Regions from separate parts of the Erythrobacter sp. SG61-1L genome, predicted to be linked through region 1. Evidence: predicted binding sites of a transcription regulator. Region 1 holds the regulator's gene; each other region holds the start of a gene.
The links. The regulator LexA, encoded in region 1, represses DNA repair genes until DNA is damaged. The targets are predictions, from matches to a motif close to GTTCCNCNCTTGTTCT.

Region 1 (4,165 bases):
CTGTCGTCGGTATCCTTGGCGGCATGGCCGCACAGATGTTCTGGCGCCACAATGATCGGCGTGCCCATTTGCGGGCGGCAATATTCGGTGTGGGACTCGCCTTCTCGCTCGGAGTCGCAGTGGTCTGGGCGAAGTCGTCGCTGGTCGGAACGGAACCGATTGCACATCCCATAGCCGGGACATTCGATGCCCGGGTGCTGGAAAGGATAGAGCAGCCTGCTGACGGGCGGGCGAGGCTGGTGTTGGCAATGCGCGAGCCGGAGACTAGCCGGGCCGTGAAGGTCAGGGTGAACCTTCCGCTGGACAAGGACATCCTCGGGCTGGGCGAGGGGGCGCGGATCAGGGTCAAGGCGCGGCTCATGCCTCCCGCACCGCCGCTGCTGCCTGGCAGTTACGATTTTTCCCGTGCGGCATGGTTTGACGGGTTGGCGGCAACCGGCAGTGTGGTTGCCGCGCCCGAACTGCTGGAGCCTGCCGCGCAGCAAGGGGGTTTTGGCTCGCTTCAGCGGCGCCTTGCTGACCATGTCCGTTCACGGCTCGATGGTTCGGCGGGCACTATTGCCGCCGCATTGGCGAGCGGGGATCGCGGGGCGATTGCCGGCGAGGACGAGGCTGCGATGCGCGATGCGGGCCTTTCGCATCTGCTTTCCATCAGCGGGCTGCATGTCAGCGCGGTGATCGCGGCGGCCTATTTCATGGCAATCAGGCTGCTGGCATTGTGGCAATGGCTGGCCCTGCGGATACGTCTGCCCGTTGCCGCAGCCGCCATCGCGGCGCTGGCGGGGATTGGCTACACGCTGCTGACCGGCGCGGAAGTGCCGACAGTGCGAAGCTGTGTAGGCGCGGTGCTGGTTCTGCTGGCCTTGGCGCTGGGGCGAGAACCGCTTTCGCTGCGGCTGATCGCCGTTGCGGCGGGCTTCGTTCTGCTGCTCTGGCCCGAAGCGCTGGTGGGGCCGAGCTTCCAGATGAGCTTCTCGGCAGTGATCGCCATCGTCGCCCTGCATAGCGCAGGGCCAGTCCGCGCATTCCTTGCCTCGCGCGACGAAGGTTGGCTGGTTCCCGCATTGCGCCGGGGAACCATGTTGCTGGTGACGGGGCTGGTGATTGAATTCGCGCTGATGCCGGTGGTGATGTTCCATTTCCACCGCGCCGGGCTTTACGGTGCCTTCGCCAATGTGATCGCCATTCCGCTGACTACCTTCGTCTCCATGCCGCTGATCGCATTGGCGCTGGCGCTGGACGCAATAGGACTGGGGGCACCGGCATGGTGGCTGGCGGGTAAATCCCTCGAATTCCTGCTGGCTCTGGCGCATTTTACCGCCGATCAGCCGGGGGCGGTGAAGCTGATGCCGCAGATGGGCAAGGGGACATTCGCCTTGTTTATCGCCGGCAGCTTGTGGCTTGCCCTCTGGCGCGGGCGGGTGCGGCTCTGGGCGGTGCTGCCACTGGGAGTGGCCTGCGTCCTGCTGGCGATCACGCCGGTGCCCGATGTGCTGATTTCACGCGATGGGCGCGAAGTGGGCATCACCGGAGAGGACGAGCGGCTGCTCGTCCTGAGAGAATCCCGCAGCACCTTTGCGCGGGAGACTTTGCAGGAAATGGCCGGGGCAGAAGGCGAAGTGCTGGCGATCAGCCAGTGGTCTGGCGCACGATGCAGCGCGGATTTCTGTGTCGCCACCCTGAAACGGCAGGGGCGTGAATGGCATCTCTTGCTGGCCCTGAGCAAGGAACGGATCGACGAGCGCCAACTGGCCGCAGCCTGCGATTTGTCCGACATCGTGGTGGCGGATCGCTATCTGCCCAGATCCTGCCGCCCGCGCTGGATCAAGGCGGATCGCCGGAGCCTGGACGAGACGGGCGGACTGGCCCTCTATCTCAACCGCCATGAAATGAAGTCCGTTGCCGAAGGGCAGGGCGAACATGGCTGGTGGAGGAACGGAAAGGCGCGCCGCTACGACGGGCCGGGCGCGCCTTCCAGAACTTATCCGTGATACGCCTCAGTGATACTGGCGCAGCAGGCCTGCCAGCTTGCCCTGCACGATCACTTCATGCGGTTCGTAATATTGCGGATCATAGGCCGCATTGGCCGGATCGAGCCGGATGCGGCCACCTTCGCGGCGCAGATATTTGAGTGTCGCTTCCTCGTTCCGCACCAGAGCCACCACAATTTCACCATCGCGAGCATGGTCGGTGCGCTTCACCAGCGCGAAGTCGCCATCGAGAATGCCAGCATCGATCATCGAATCGCCCGACACTTCCAGCGCATAATGATCGCCCGCGCCCAGCAGGGCGGCGGGAACCGGCAGGGTCCGGTCACTTTCCAGCGCCTCGATCGGAACGCCTGCGGCAATCTTGCCGTGCAGCGGAAGCTCGATCACGTCATTCGCGGCAAAGACGGGCGCGCGCGGCGGCGCAGCGACGCGGCTGACCGCATCATTCGCTGGCGCTGCGGGCTTGCTGCCCTTGGCGTTCACATCCTCGGGGTTCTTGAGAACTTCCAGCGCGCGCGCCCGGTTGGGCAGGCGGCGGATGAAGCCACGTTCTTCCAGAGCGGAAATCAGCCGATGCACACCCGACTTCGACTTGAGGTCCAGCGCTTCCTTCATTTCCTCGAAACTCGGGGAAATGCCCGATTCTTCCAGACGGGTCTGGATGAACAGCAGAAGCTCATGTTGCTTGGCGGTGAGCATCGAAGCGGCCTCCTCAAATGTTCCACCTACGGAACGAATGCGGAACAACTAGGCAACTTCTCAAGCCAAGTCAAGCAACCCCGCCATTTCCGATCCAATAGGCCGGGACAATGCTTCCCGGTGGCGCCGGTGGGGCGTTGGCGGGCCGCTCTATAAGCAGTCCGGAAGAGGCCATGGCGCGCAATGCACTGGAATCGCGTTCCGTGACCGGCACGGCTTTGCCATCGACCAGAACGGCACGCAGAAACTCCATCCGGCCACCTCCGGCGGGCATTTCTCCTGCCAGACGCAGGGGGATGGGGGAGGGAAGCGGGCGACTGTTTCCTGCAAGGGCGCGCAGCAGGGGCAGCAGGAAGAAATAGGCCGTGACGAAGCTGGACACGGGATTGCCTGGCAGGCCGAGCACGACAGTGCCGCCCTTGCGCGCCACCAGCAGCGGTTTGCCCGGCTTCATGGCCACCCGCCAGAAATCGATCTGGGCACCCCATGCTTCCAGCGCGGGACGGATAAGGTCATGGTCGCCCACAGACGCGCCGCCACTGGTGACGATCACCTCGGCGTGGCCGGCAGCGTCGAGCGCGGCGGCGAGTGCATCGAGATCGTCGGGCACCGGGCCGAGGCGTTGAATGTCGGCAGCAAGCCCGCTCGCCATCGCGGCGAGCATGGCCCCATTGCTGGCCGGGATCTGGTGCAGGGCGCAATTGGCGGGATCGGCGGCCAGTTCGTCCCCGCTGTCGAGAATGGCAAGGCGCGGCAGGCCGTGGACGCTGAGCGAACTGTTCCCTGCCGAAAGCGCGAGCGCGATCTGCGCCGGGCCGACCCGGGTGCCCGGCGGAAGCAGGGCATCGCCGCTGCCGAAATCGAAGCCCGTGCGCCTGATATGGCGAGCGCTTGGCTCACCTTCGCCATTGAGGGCGAGGGTCTCTCCATCCCGATGCGCATTTTCCTGCAGCAGCACCGCGCTGGCGCCCGCAGGCATCAGCGCGCCGGTGGAAATGCGGATCGCTTCCCCGGCGCCGACAATGCCGGAATAGGGATGGCCGGCCGCGCTTTCGCCAACCACTTTCCACGGGCCATGCTCGCCCTCACGCATGGCATAGCCATCCATAGCGGAAAGATCGGCGGCGGGCTGGGTGCGGCGGGCGGTCAGCGGCGCGGCAAGGCAGCGACCGAGAGCCTGTTCCACCGGCACATCTTCCGGCGCCAGAGCATCGACTGACGCAAGCAGCCGGGCCTGAGCCTCGCTGAGGGGAAGGGGCGGCTTCATCGGCCTATTCTTCCGGCGCGTGCCATTCGCCCGATTTGCCGCCGCTCTTGGCCAGCAGGCGCACGCCTTCGATCACCATGCCTTTATCGAGCGCCTTGGCCATATCGTAAATGGTCAGCAGGGCGACGGAGGTGGCGGTCATCGCTTCCATCTCGATCCCGGTTTTCCCGGTGAGGCTGGCTGTGGCCGTGGCGCGTACGCCGTCAGC
Region 2 (4,165 bases), 450 kb from region 1:
CGGTTGTAACGCTTGCCGTGGCATTCCTCGCAAGTGACGTAGACGTCCGGCAGGAAGTGCATCTCGATCTTGATCAGGCCGTCGCCCTGGCATGCCTCGCAGCGGCCGCCCTTGACGTTGAAGCTGAAGCGCCCTGCCTTGTATCCGCGCGCCTGCGCTTCCGGCAGGCCCGCGAACCAGTCGCGGATCTGGGTGAAGGCGCCGGTATAGGTGGCCGGGTTGCTTCGCGGCGTGCGGCCGATGGGCGACTGGTCGATCTCGATCACCTTGTCGCAATGTTCGAAGCCGGTGATCTTGTCATGCGCGCCCGCGATCACTCGCGCACCGTTGAGCGTGCGGGCGGCCCCGGCATAGAGCGTGTCGATCGTGAAGCTGGACTTGCCGCTGCCCGATACGCCGGTGATGCAGGTGAAAGTGCCGAGCGGCAGGCTGGCGCTGACATTCTTGAGATTGTTCGCCCGCGCGCCATGCACGGTCAGCTTGTGGCCATTGCCCTTGCGGCGCTGTTTCGGCACTTCGATCTGGCGCGTGCCGTTGAGATAGGCGGCGGTCAGGCTGCGCTTGCTCTTGAGGATATCCTTCAGCGTGCCTTCGGCCACCACTTCGCCGCCATGCACGCCCGCGCCGGGGCCAAGATCGACGACATGGTCCGCCGCGCGGATCGCATCCTCGTCATGCTCCACCACGATCACCGTATTGCCGAGATCGCGCAGGCGCTTGAGCGTTTCCAGCAGCATGTCGTTATCGCGCTGGTGCAAGCCGATGCTTGGCTCGTCCAGCACGTAAAGCACGCCGGAAAGGCCGCTGCCGATCTGGCTGGCGAGGCGGATGCGCTGGCTTTCCCCGCCGGACAAAGTGCCGCTCGTCCGGTCGAGATTGAGGTAATCCAGCCCGACATTGTTGAGGAAGCCCAGCCGCTCGTTGATTTCCTTGAGGATGGCCTTGGCGATCTGGTTCTGCTGCGCGGTCAGTTCGTGCTGAAGATTGCCGAACCATTCCACCGCATCGCTGACCGAGAGGCGCACCGGTGTGGCGATATCCGCGCCGGCGACCTTCACGGCCAGAGCCTTCTCGTTGAGGCGCTTGCCGCCGCAGGTCTCGCAAGGCTGCGCGGTCTGGAACTTGGACAATTCCTCGCGCATCCAGGCGCTGTCGGTCTGGCCCATGCGGCGGTTGAGATTGCCGATCACGCCTTCAAAGGCCTTGCGCACGGTATATTCCTTGCGCCCGTCCTTGAAGGTCAGTTCCACCGGCATGCCGCCCGTACCGTGCAGGATGATCAGCTTCTGGTCCGGCTCAAGGTCTTTCCACGGCGTTTCCAGACTGAAATCATATGCCTTGGCCAGGCTGGCCAGCACCTGCATGTAATAGGGCGACGGCGGATTGCTCTTGGCCCAGGGCACCACGGCGCCCTTCTTGAGGCTCAGTTCCTCATTGGGGACGACCAGCTGCGGATCGAACAACAGCTTCTCGCCCAGCCCGTCACAGGCCGGGCAGGCGCCCTGCGGCGCGTTGAAGCTGAACAGGCGCGGCTCGATCTCCTCGATAGTGAAGCCGCTGACCGGGCAGGCGAATTTCTCGCTGAACACGATGCGATTGGCAGGCAGGCCCGCACCCTTGAGCTGGCCGCCCGTGACATTCGGCCCGCCCTGCTCCGCCTCGCGCCCCGGCACCACGCCATCGGCCAGATCGACATAGGCCAGCCCTTCGGCCAGTTTCAGCGCGGTTTCGAAACTGTCGGCAAGGCGCGTTTCGATCCCTTCGCGCACGGCGAGGCGATCGACCACCACTTCGATGTCATGCTTGTACTTCTTGTCGAGCGCCGGAGCCTCGGCAATCTCGTAAATCTCTCCGTCGATCCGCACGCGAGTGAAGCCGGCCTTCTGCCATTCGGCCAGTTCCTTGCGATATTCGCCCTTGCGCCCGCGCACCACCGGGGCGAGCAGATAGAGCCGCGTGCCTTCGGGCAGCGCCATCACCCGGTCCACCATCTGGCTGACGGTCTGCGCACTGATCGGCAGGCCGGTGGCGGGGCTGTAGGGCACGCCCACCCGCGCCCAGAGCAGGCGCATGTAATCGTAGATTTCCGTCACCGTCGCCACGGTGGAGCGCGGGTTGCGACTGGTTGTCTTCTGTTCGATCGAGATCGCCGGGCTGAGGCCGTCGATGTGTTCCACATCCGGCTTCTGCATCATCTCGAGGAACTGGCGCGCATAGGCGGAGAGGCTCTCCACATAGCGGCGCTGCCCCTCGGCATAGATCGTATCGAAGGCGAGCGAGCTTTTCCCCGAGCCGGAAAGCCCGGTGATGACAATCAGCTTGTCCCGCGGAAGGTCAATATCCACGCCCTTGAGATTATGTTCACGGGCGCCACGGACGGAAATGGTGGTGAGAGACATGAGCGCGATCTGGGGGCTGGAGGGCGAAGAGTCCAGTGACCTTCAAGGCAGGCCACCGGACGCCCTTTTGTTCCGCAAATGTTCGCGCCCGTCAAGAGGGCTGCGAACCTCACCTTCGCGCCGCCTGCCCGGCCCCTATTGCCCGGCCGTTCGCCCGATCAGCGTCCCGGCCAGAGTCGGCCCGCCATTCGTGGACTGGAATACCGAGCCGACTTCCTGCGCCGACGGGCCGTAGAACTTGCCGAGCCATTCTGCGCGATCCATTCCGGAAACGGTAAGGCTGCCCTCGAAGAAATTATAATCGCTTCTGAGCTGGGCATTACCCGTCCAGTTCCGGCTCGTCTCAAAAACACCGGACTGCGCATATTGCTTTGCCGCACCCGACGTGGTGATCGCGCCGCTGGCGAAATTGACGCCCAGAGTGCCACTGCCGTGAAGATCGTGCAGGGCACCATCTGCGGCGATCACGGCGAGCATGTCGACATTGTAGCTGCCAGACCCCGATCTGGGCACAGAGCTTTCGGGTGTTTCGACGCCGTAGACGAATGCCCTCAGATAGCCCCTGACAAGGTCGGAATATTCCTGGACCTGCTGCAGGAAGCCTGCCCCGACATAGCGATATGTGAACTGGCCCGACGTTCCCGGCGCAGTAAGGACGAGGCTCTGGCCCGTATTGCCGGCAATCTTCTGGAAGGTCGTGAATTGTCCATTGCTTGCGCCATTGACCTTATCGGCTGGACCGAAAGCGATCCCGTTGACCGTGTAGGTCTGCGCGGCGGAATCATAGGTGATGCTCAGCCCCTCGGTCCAGGAACCGTTGCTGCCTGCACCGTTAAGCTTCGAGATTTCGGCGGTTCCCACCACGCCCAGGGCCATGAATTGCTCGCTGGCCAGGGGAGACAGCAAATCGTCGTTGACCGATGGCGTCGGCGTGGGGGCCGGAGTTACGATGACCACCCCGCCCCCGGACGGCGGCGCCGTCTGCGAAGATGACGCAACCGCAAGCGCAGGGACGAATGATGGCAGCGTGGAATTGGGCTGGCTCGGTGTCGGTGTAGGCGTTCCGCCGCCGGGCGTCGGCGTCGGCGAACCGCCGCCACCCGGAGTTGGCGTTGGCGTGGAGTTCACCCCGCCACCGCCACAGGCCGCCAGCATAAGCCCCAGCGCAGCGAGGGAAGCCCCCGCGAAGCAACGCAAAACCGTCATCGAATACCCCCGCCCAGGCGGCCCGCAGTGCCGCCTGAATTGCTGACGGGCCAGCAAGCCCGCCCGTCAGACCTATGGAAATCATGTGACTCCACAAATACCAGGGCATCGGGACTGAATCCGAAACGGAGCGACTACATCGTTCGATTTACCCCCTTCCCGCGCCGGAACGGGGGGAGGAATATGCTCAATCCTTCTTCCCTACAGCGATGCCGTAGAAAGAATTGCCCAATGCGCCGCCAACCGCGCTGGTGTAATAATACAGCGTCCAGGCAAAGCCGTATTCATCGGCATTCGGGCCGTAGAAGTCGCCTGATAGCTGGCCGGTGTAATCGTGATGTCCGGTTGCCGTTCCATACAGGCCATTCGTCCCGATCCCGCCGTCGTACAGATAGGTGCCGAGCGATTGGGGCGTCGCCTGATCGGTGAACAGGGTGATTTCGCTGGCAAATGTTCCATTGCCGAAATCGGCGGTAAGGCCCGATGTCCCGTGTACCCCGCCAATATAGCCCGTCGACGCCATTTCGGCCTGGCCGATGGCGATCCCGCTATAACGGGCA
Region 3 (4,165 bases), 2.2 Mb from region 1:
CCGCCGGCAAAGCCCGCGCGCTGCACGCTCTTGGACCGCAGGTAATAGAGCGACTTGATGCCCTTTTCCCATGCCTGGAAGTGCAGCATCAGCAGATCCCACTTGTCGACATCGGCCGGGATGAACAGATTGAGGCTCTGCGCCTGATCGATGAAGGGCGCACGGTCGGCCGCGAATTCCAGCAGCCAGCGCTGGTCGATCTCGAAGCTGGTCTTGTAGACCGCCTTTTCCTCCGGCGAGAGGAAATCGAGATGCTGGACCGAGCCGCCGCGTTCCAGGATCGTGTTCCACACATTGGTGGAATCCTTGGACTTCGCCTGCAGCAGCTTTTCCAGATAGGGGTTCTTCACCACGAAGCTGCCCGACAGGGTCTTGTGGGTGTAGATATTCGCCGGGATCGGTTCGATGCAGGCGCTGGTGCCGCCGCAGATGATGCTGATCGACGCGGTAGGCGCGATTGCCATCTTGCAGCTGAAACGTTCCATCACGCCCTGATCGGCCGCATCCGGGCAGGCGCCGCGTTCTTCGGCCAGCAGCATGGAGGCTTCATTGGCCTTGGCGTTGATGTGCTTGAACATCTTGAGGTTCCACGCCTTCGCCATCGCGCTTTCCATCGCGATGCCCTTCATCTGAAGGAAGGAGTGGAAGCCCATCACGCCCAAGCCGACAGACCGTTCACGCTCGGCGGAATATTTGGCGCGGGCCATCTCGCTGGGCGCGCGGTCGATATAATCCTGCAGCACATTGTCGAGGAAGCGCATCACGTCTTCCACGAAGCGCTTGTCGCTGTTCCACTGGTCCCAGGTCTCGAGATTGAGCGAGGAGAGGCAGCACACAGCCGTGCGATCGTTGCCCAAGTGGTCCTTGCCGGTGGGCAGGGTGATTTCCGAACAGAGGTTGGAGGTGGAAACCTTCAGCCCCAGGTCGCGGTGATGCTTGGGCATCATCCGGTTCACCGTATCGGAGAACACGATATAAGGCTCGCCCGTGGCGAGGCGGGTTTCGACCAGCTTCTGGAACAGGCTGCGCGCATCGACCTTGCCGCGCACGGAACCGTCCTTCGGGCTCTTCAGCTCGAATTCCTTGCCGTCCCGCACGGCTTCCATGAAGTCGTCGGTCAGCAGCACGCCGTGGTGGAGGTTCAGCGCCTTGCGGTTGAAATCCCCCGAAGGCTTACGGATTTCGAGGAATTCCTCGATTTCCGGGTGCGACACATCGAGATAGCAGGCCGCCGAACCGCGACGCAGCGAACCCTGCGAAATGGCCAGCGTCAGGCTGTCCATCACGCGCACGAAGGGGATGATGCCGCTGGTCTTGCCGTTGAGGCCCACCGGCTCGCCAATGCCGCGCACCGCGCCCCAATAGGTGCCGATGCCGCCGCCGCGCGAGGCGAGCCAGACGTTTTCGTTCCAGGTGCCGACAATGCCTTCGAGGCTGTCGGACACGGAATTGAGATAGCAGCTGATCGGCAAGCCGCGATTGGTGCCGCCGTTGGACAGCACGGGCGTTGCCGGCATGAACCACAGCTTCGAAATGTAATCGTACAGGCGCTGGGCGTGATCGGCATCGTCCGCATAGGCATCGGCCACGCGGGCGAACAGATCCTGGAAATCCTCACCGGGCAGCAGATAGCGGTCGGTCAGGGTTTCCTTGCCGAAATCGGTCAGCAGCGCATCGCGGCTGTTATCGGTCACCACATTGAAGCGGCGCGGTCGCACGGACTTGGAATCGTCCTTGGGCGCCGCAGCACTCTGGGCGGCAGCCGTCATCGCCTGCGCAAGCGCATCGGCGGCGGCCGTTTCCACCAGAGTTTCGGTGGCTGTATCCTTGCTGTCCATCGTCATTGCCGGGCCATCTGTCTTGCCTTGGTTCTTTCCAGCCTTGGTTTCCTGCTGCGCGCCATCGGAATCCTTGCCCACCAGCGCGTCCACGTCGTCGAGCCCCATCGCAGCTCCGTCCCCAGTCCTGAAATCCATGTACGAGCCCCCGATCTGATCATCCCGGGCATCGGTTTCAATGCCCGTGTTCTACATTCGTTCGAATCGGCAGCCAAGCGTCCAGACTACCAATTCGAGGCCCCGGACAGGGAAATACTTTTCCCCCGCCTGTCCCCAGCCGAATGGCCGGCGGGCTTCCCAGGCAGACCCGAACCGCATTTCGCAGGAGCGATTCGGCTCCCGCTACGGCAACTAGGTCTTGTGGGTGCCCCCCGCTGTTCGACCTAGGCATAGTGCTTTTACCGGGAATCAGGCGCAAGGCCTTAAATTCCGGATTCACCATATATTACGCCGTCAAGACTCGGTGTTCTATGATGGCAATACAGCGCGACGCGCGGTCAAAGCTCGGCTGGCGTGGGGCGCAAGAGTCAAAATGAATCCGGGCAAAAATTTTGCTGTGAAGTTTTCTCTTTCAGGGCTTTGATTCAATCGAATCGGGGCCGGAAATTTTGCTGCGCGAGAAAGCGCGGAAATGCCCCGTTTCGAAGCCGGGGCCAGTTTCGAAGCATGGGGGAGAGGAAACCGCAGCCATGACCGCACCCGATCCGCATGCCGATTACCTCGCCCGCCAGCCGGAAGAGATTCGCGCCCTGCTGGAAGCGATCCGCAGCGAAGCCGAAGGGCGCGTGCCCGATGCCACGCGCTGCATGGCCTACCAGATGCCCGCCCTGCGCAAGGGGCGCGTGTTCTTCTATTTCGCGGCCTTCAGGAAACACATCGGCATCTATCCCCCGGTGCAGGAACCTGCCGCCCTGGTGGAGGAACTGGCCCCATGGCGCGGGCCCAAGGGCAATCTGGCCTTTCCGCTGAAAGACCCGCTGCCGCTGGAGCTGATCGGCCGCGTGGCCGAGGCACTGGCGGGGCAATATGGGAAGTAGGGGGGGCGGCAGCGCGTGGCCTTCGACAGGCTCAGGCTGGGCGGATGTGATTAGATATGGCGGGATAAGCCGACTATCTACAAGGGCCGCTCAGCCTGAGCCTGTCGAAGGCCACGCGCCCACATCACCCCACAGTCCGCTAACCCTGCCGGTTCACCGAAAGCCGGGAAACCAACTCCCAATCCCCCGCGATCAGCGCTTCCTTCTTCGCCCTGCTCCAGCCCTTGATCCTGTGTTCAGCGGCAAAGGCATCGTCCCGGCTTGGGAAACTGTCTGACCAGACGAGTTCGACGGGCAATCTCTTCGCCGTATAGCCGCCCAGCGCACCAGTCTGGTGCTGGGCCATACGCAGGTCGAGGTCATCCGTGTGGCCCGCATAATAGCTGCCGTCGTTGCAGCGCAGGAGATATGCGTAGAACGCCATCCACTGGGGCTAACGGCGGCGCGTGGCCTTCGACAAGCTCAGGCTGAGCGGATGTGGAGGTTTCCCCCTAAGGCACCAGCACCGTATCCAGCGCCTCCGGCAGCATCCCCGGATAATCCAGCGTGTAGTGCAGACCCCGGCTCTCGTGGCGCTTCAAGGCGCTGCGCACGATCAGATCGGCGCATTGCAGCAGGTTGCGCAATTCGATGAGGTCCGTGGTCACGCGGAAGTGGCCGTAATAATCCTCGATTTCCTCATAGAGCAGCTTGATGCGGTGCTGCGCGCGTTCCAGCCTCTTGGTGGTGCGCACGATGCCGACATAGTTCCACATGAAGCGCCGGATCTCGGTCCAGTTCTGCTTGATGATCACGGCCTCGTCCGAATCCGTCACGCGGCTTTCGTCCCATGCCTTTATCTGGGGCGGGGCATCGAAACTGTCCCAGCGGGCCAGGATGTCCTTGGCCGCTGCCTCGCCGAACACGAAGCATTCCAGCAGGCTGTTGGAGGCGAGGCGATTGGCCCCGTGCAGCCCGCTTTCGCTGCATTCGCCCGCGGCATAGAGGCCGGGCAGGTCCGTGCGGCCGTTGAGGTCCGTCAGGATGCCGCCGCAGGTATAATGCTGCGCGGGCACCACCGGGATCGGCTCCTTCGTCATGTCGATGCCGAGGCCTAGCAGCTTTTCGTGGATGTTGGGGAAATGCTCCCGCACGAATTCGGGCGGCTGGTGGCTGATGTCGAGATGGACGTAATCCAGCCCGAAGCGCTTGATCTCGGAATCGATCGCGCGAGCCACCACGTCGCGCGGGGCCAGTTCCAGCCGCTCGGGATCGTAATATTCCATGAAGCGCTTGCCGGTGCGCGGATTG

Region 2: the regulator LexA is predicted to act here: its motif matches at 2,469-2,484, upstream of uvrA (excinuclease ABC subunit UvrA).
Region 3: the regulator LexA is predicted to act here: its motif matches at 2,025-2,040, upstream of SZ64_RS15410 (ribonucleoside-diphosphate reductase subunit alpha).

The regions. Positions count from the first base shown of each region.
Region 1 covers NZ_JXQC01000003.1:987,430-991,594, forward strand. Annotated here, with positions in the region: gene SZ64_RS05100 (ComEC/Rec2 family competence protein) at 1-1,991, shown strand, start outside; gene lexA (transcriptional repressor LexA) at 1,998-2,690, opposite strand; gene SZ64_RS05110 (molybdopterin molybdotransferase MoeA) at 2,761-3,957, opposite strand; gene moaC (cyclic pyranopterin monophosphate synthase MoaC) at 3,962-4,165, opposite strand, start outside.
Region 2 covers NZ_JXQC01000003.1:1,440,327-1,444,491, forward strand. Annotated here, with positions in the region: gene uvrA (excinuclease ABC subunit UvrA) at 1-2,399, opposite strand, end outside; gene SZ64_RS07290 (hypothetical protein) at 2,535-3,605, opposite strand; gene SZ64_RS07300 (transferrin-binding protein-like solute binding protein) at 3,793-4,165, opposite strand, start outside.
Region 3 covers NZ_JXQC01000003.1:3,158,065-3,162,229, reverse strand. Annotated here, with positions in the region: gene SZ64_RS15410 (ribonucleoside-diphosphate reductase subunit alpha) at 1-1,976, opposite strand, end outside; gene SZ64_RS15405 (hypothetical protein) at 2,528-2,875, shown strand; gene SZ64_RS15400 (GIY-YIG nuclease family protein) at 3,015-3,299, opposite strand; gene nadB (L-aspartate oxidase) at 3,367-4,165, opposite strand, start outside.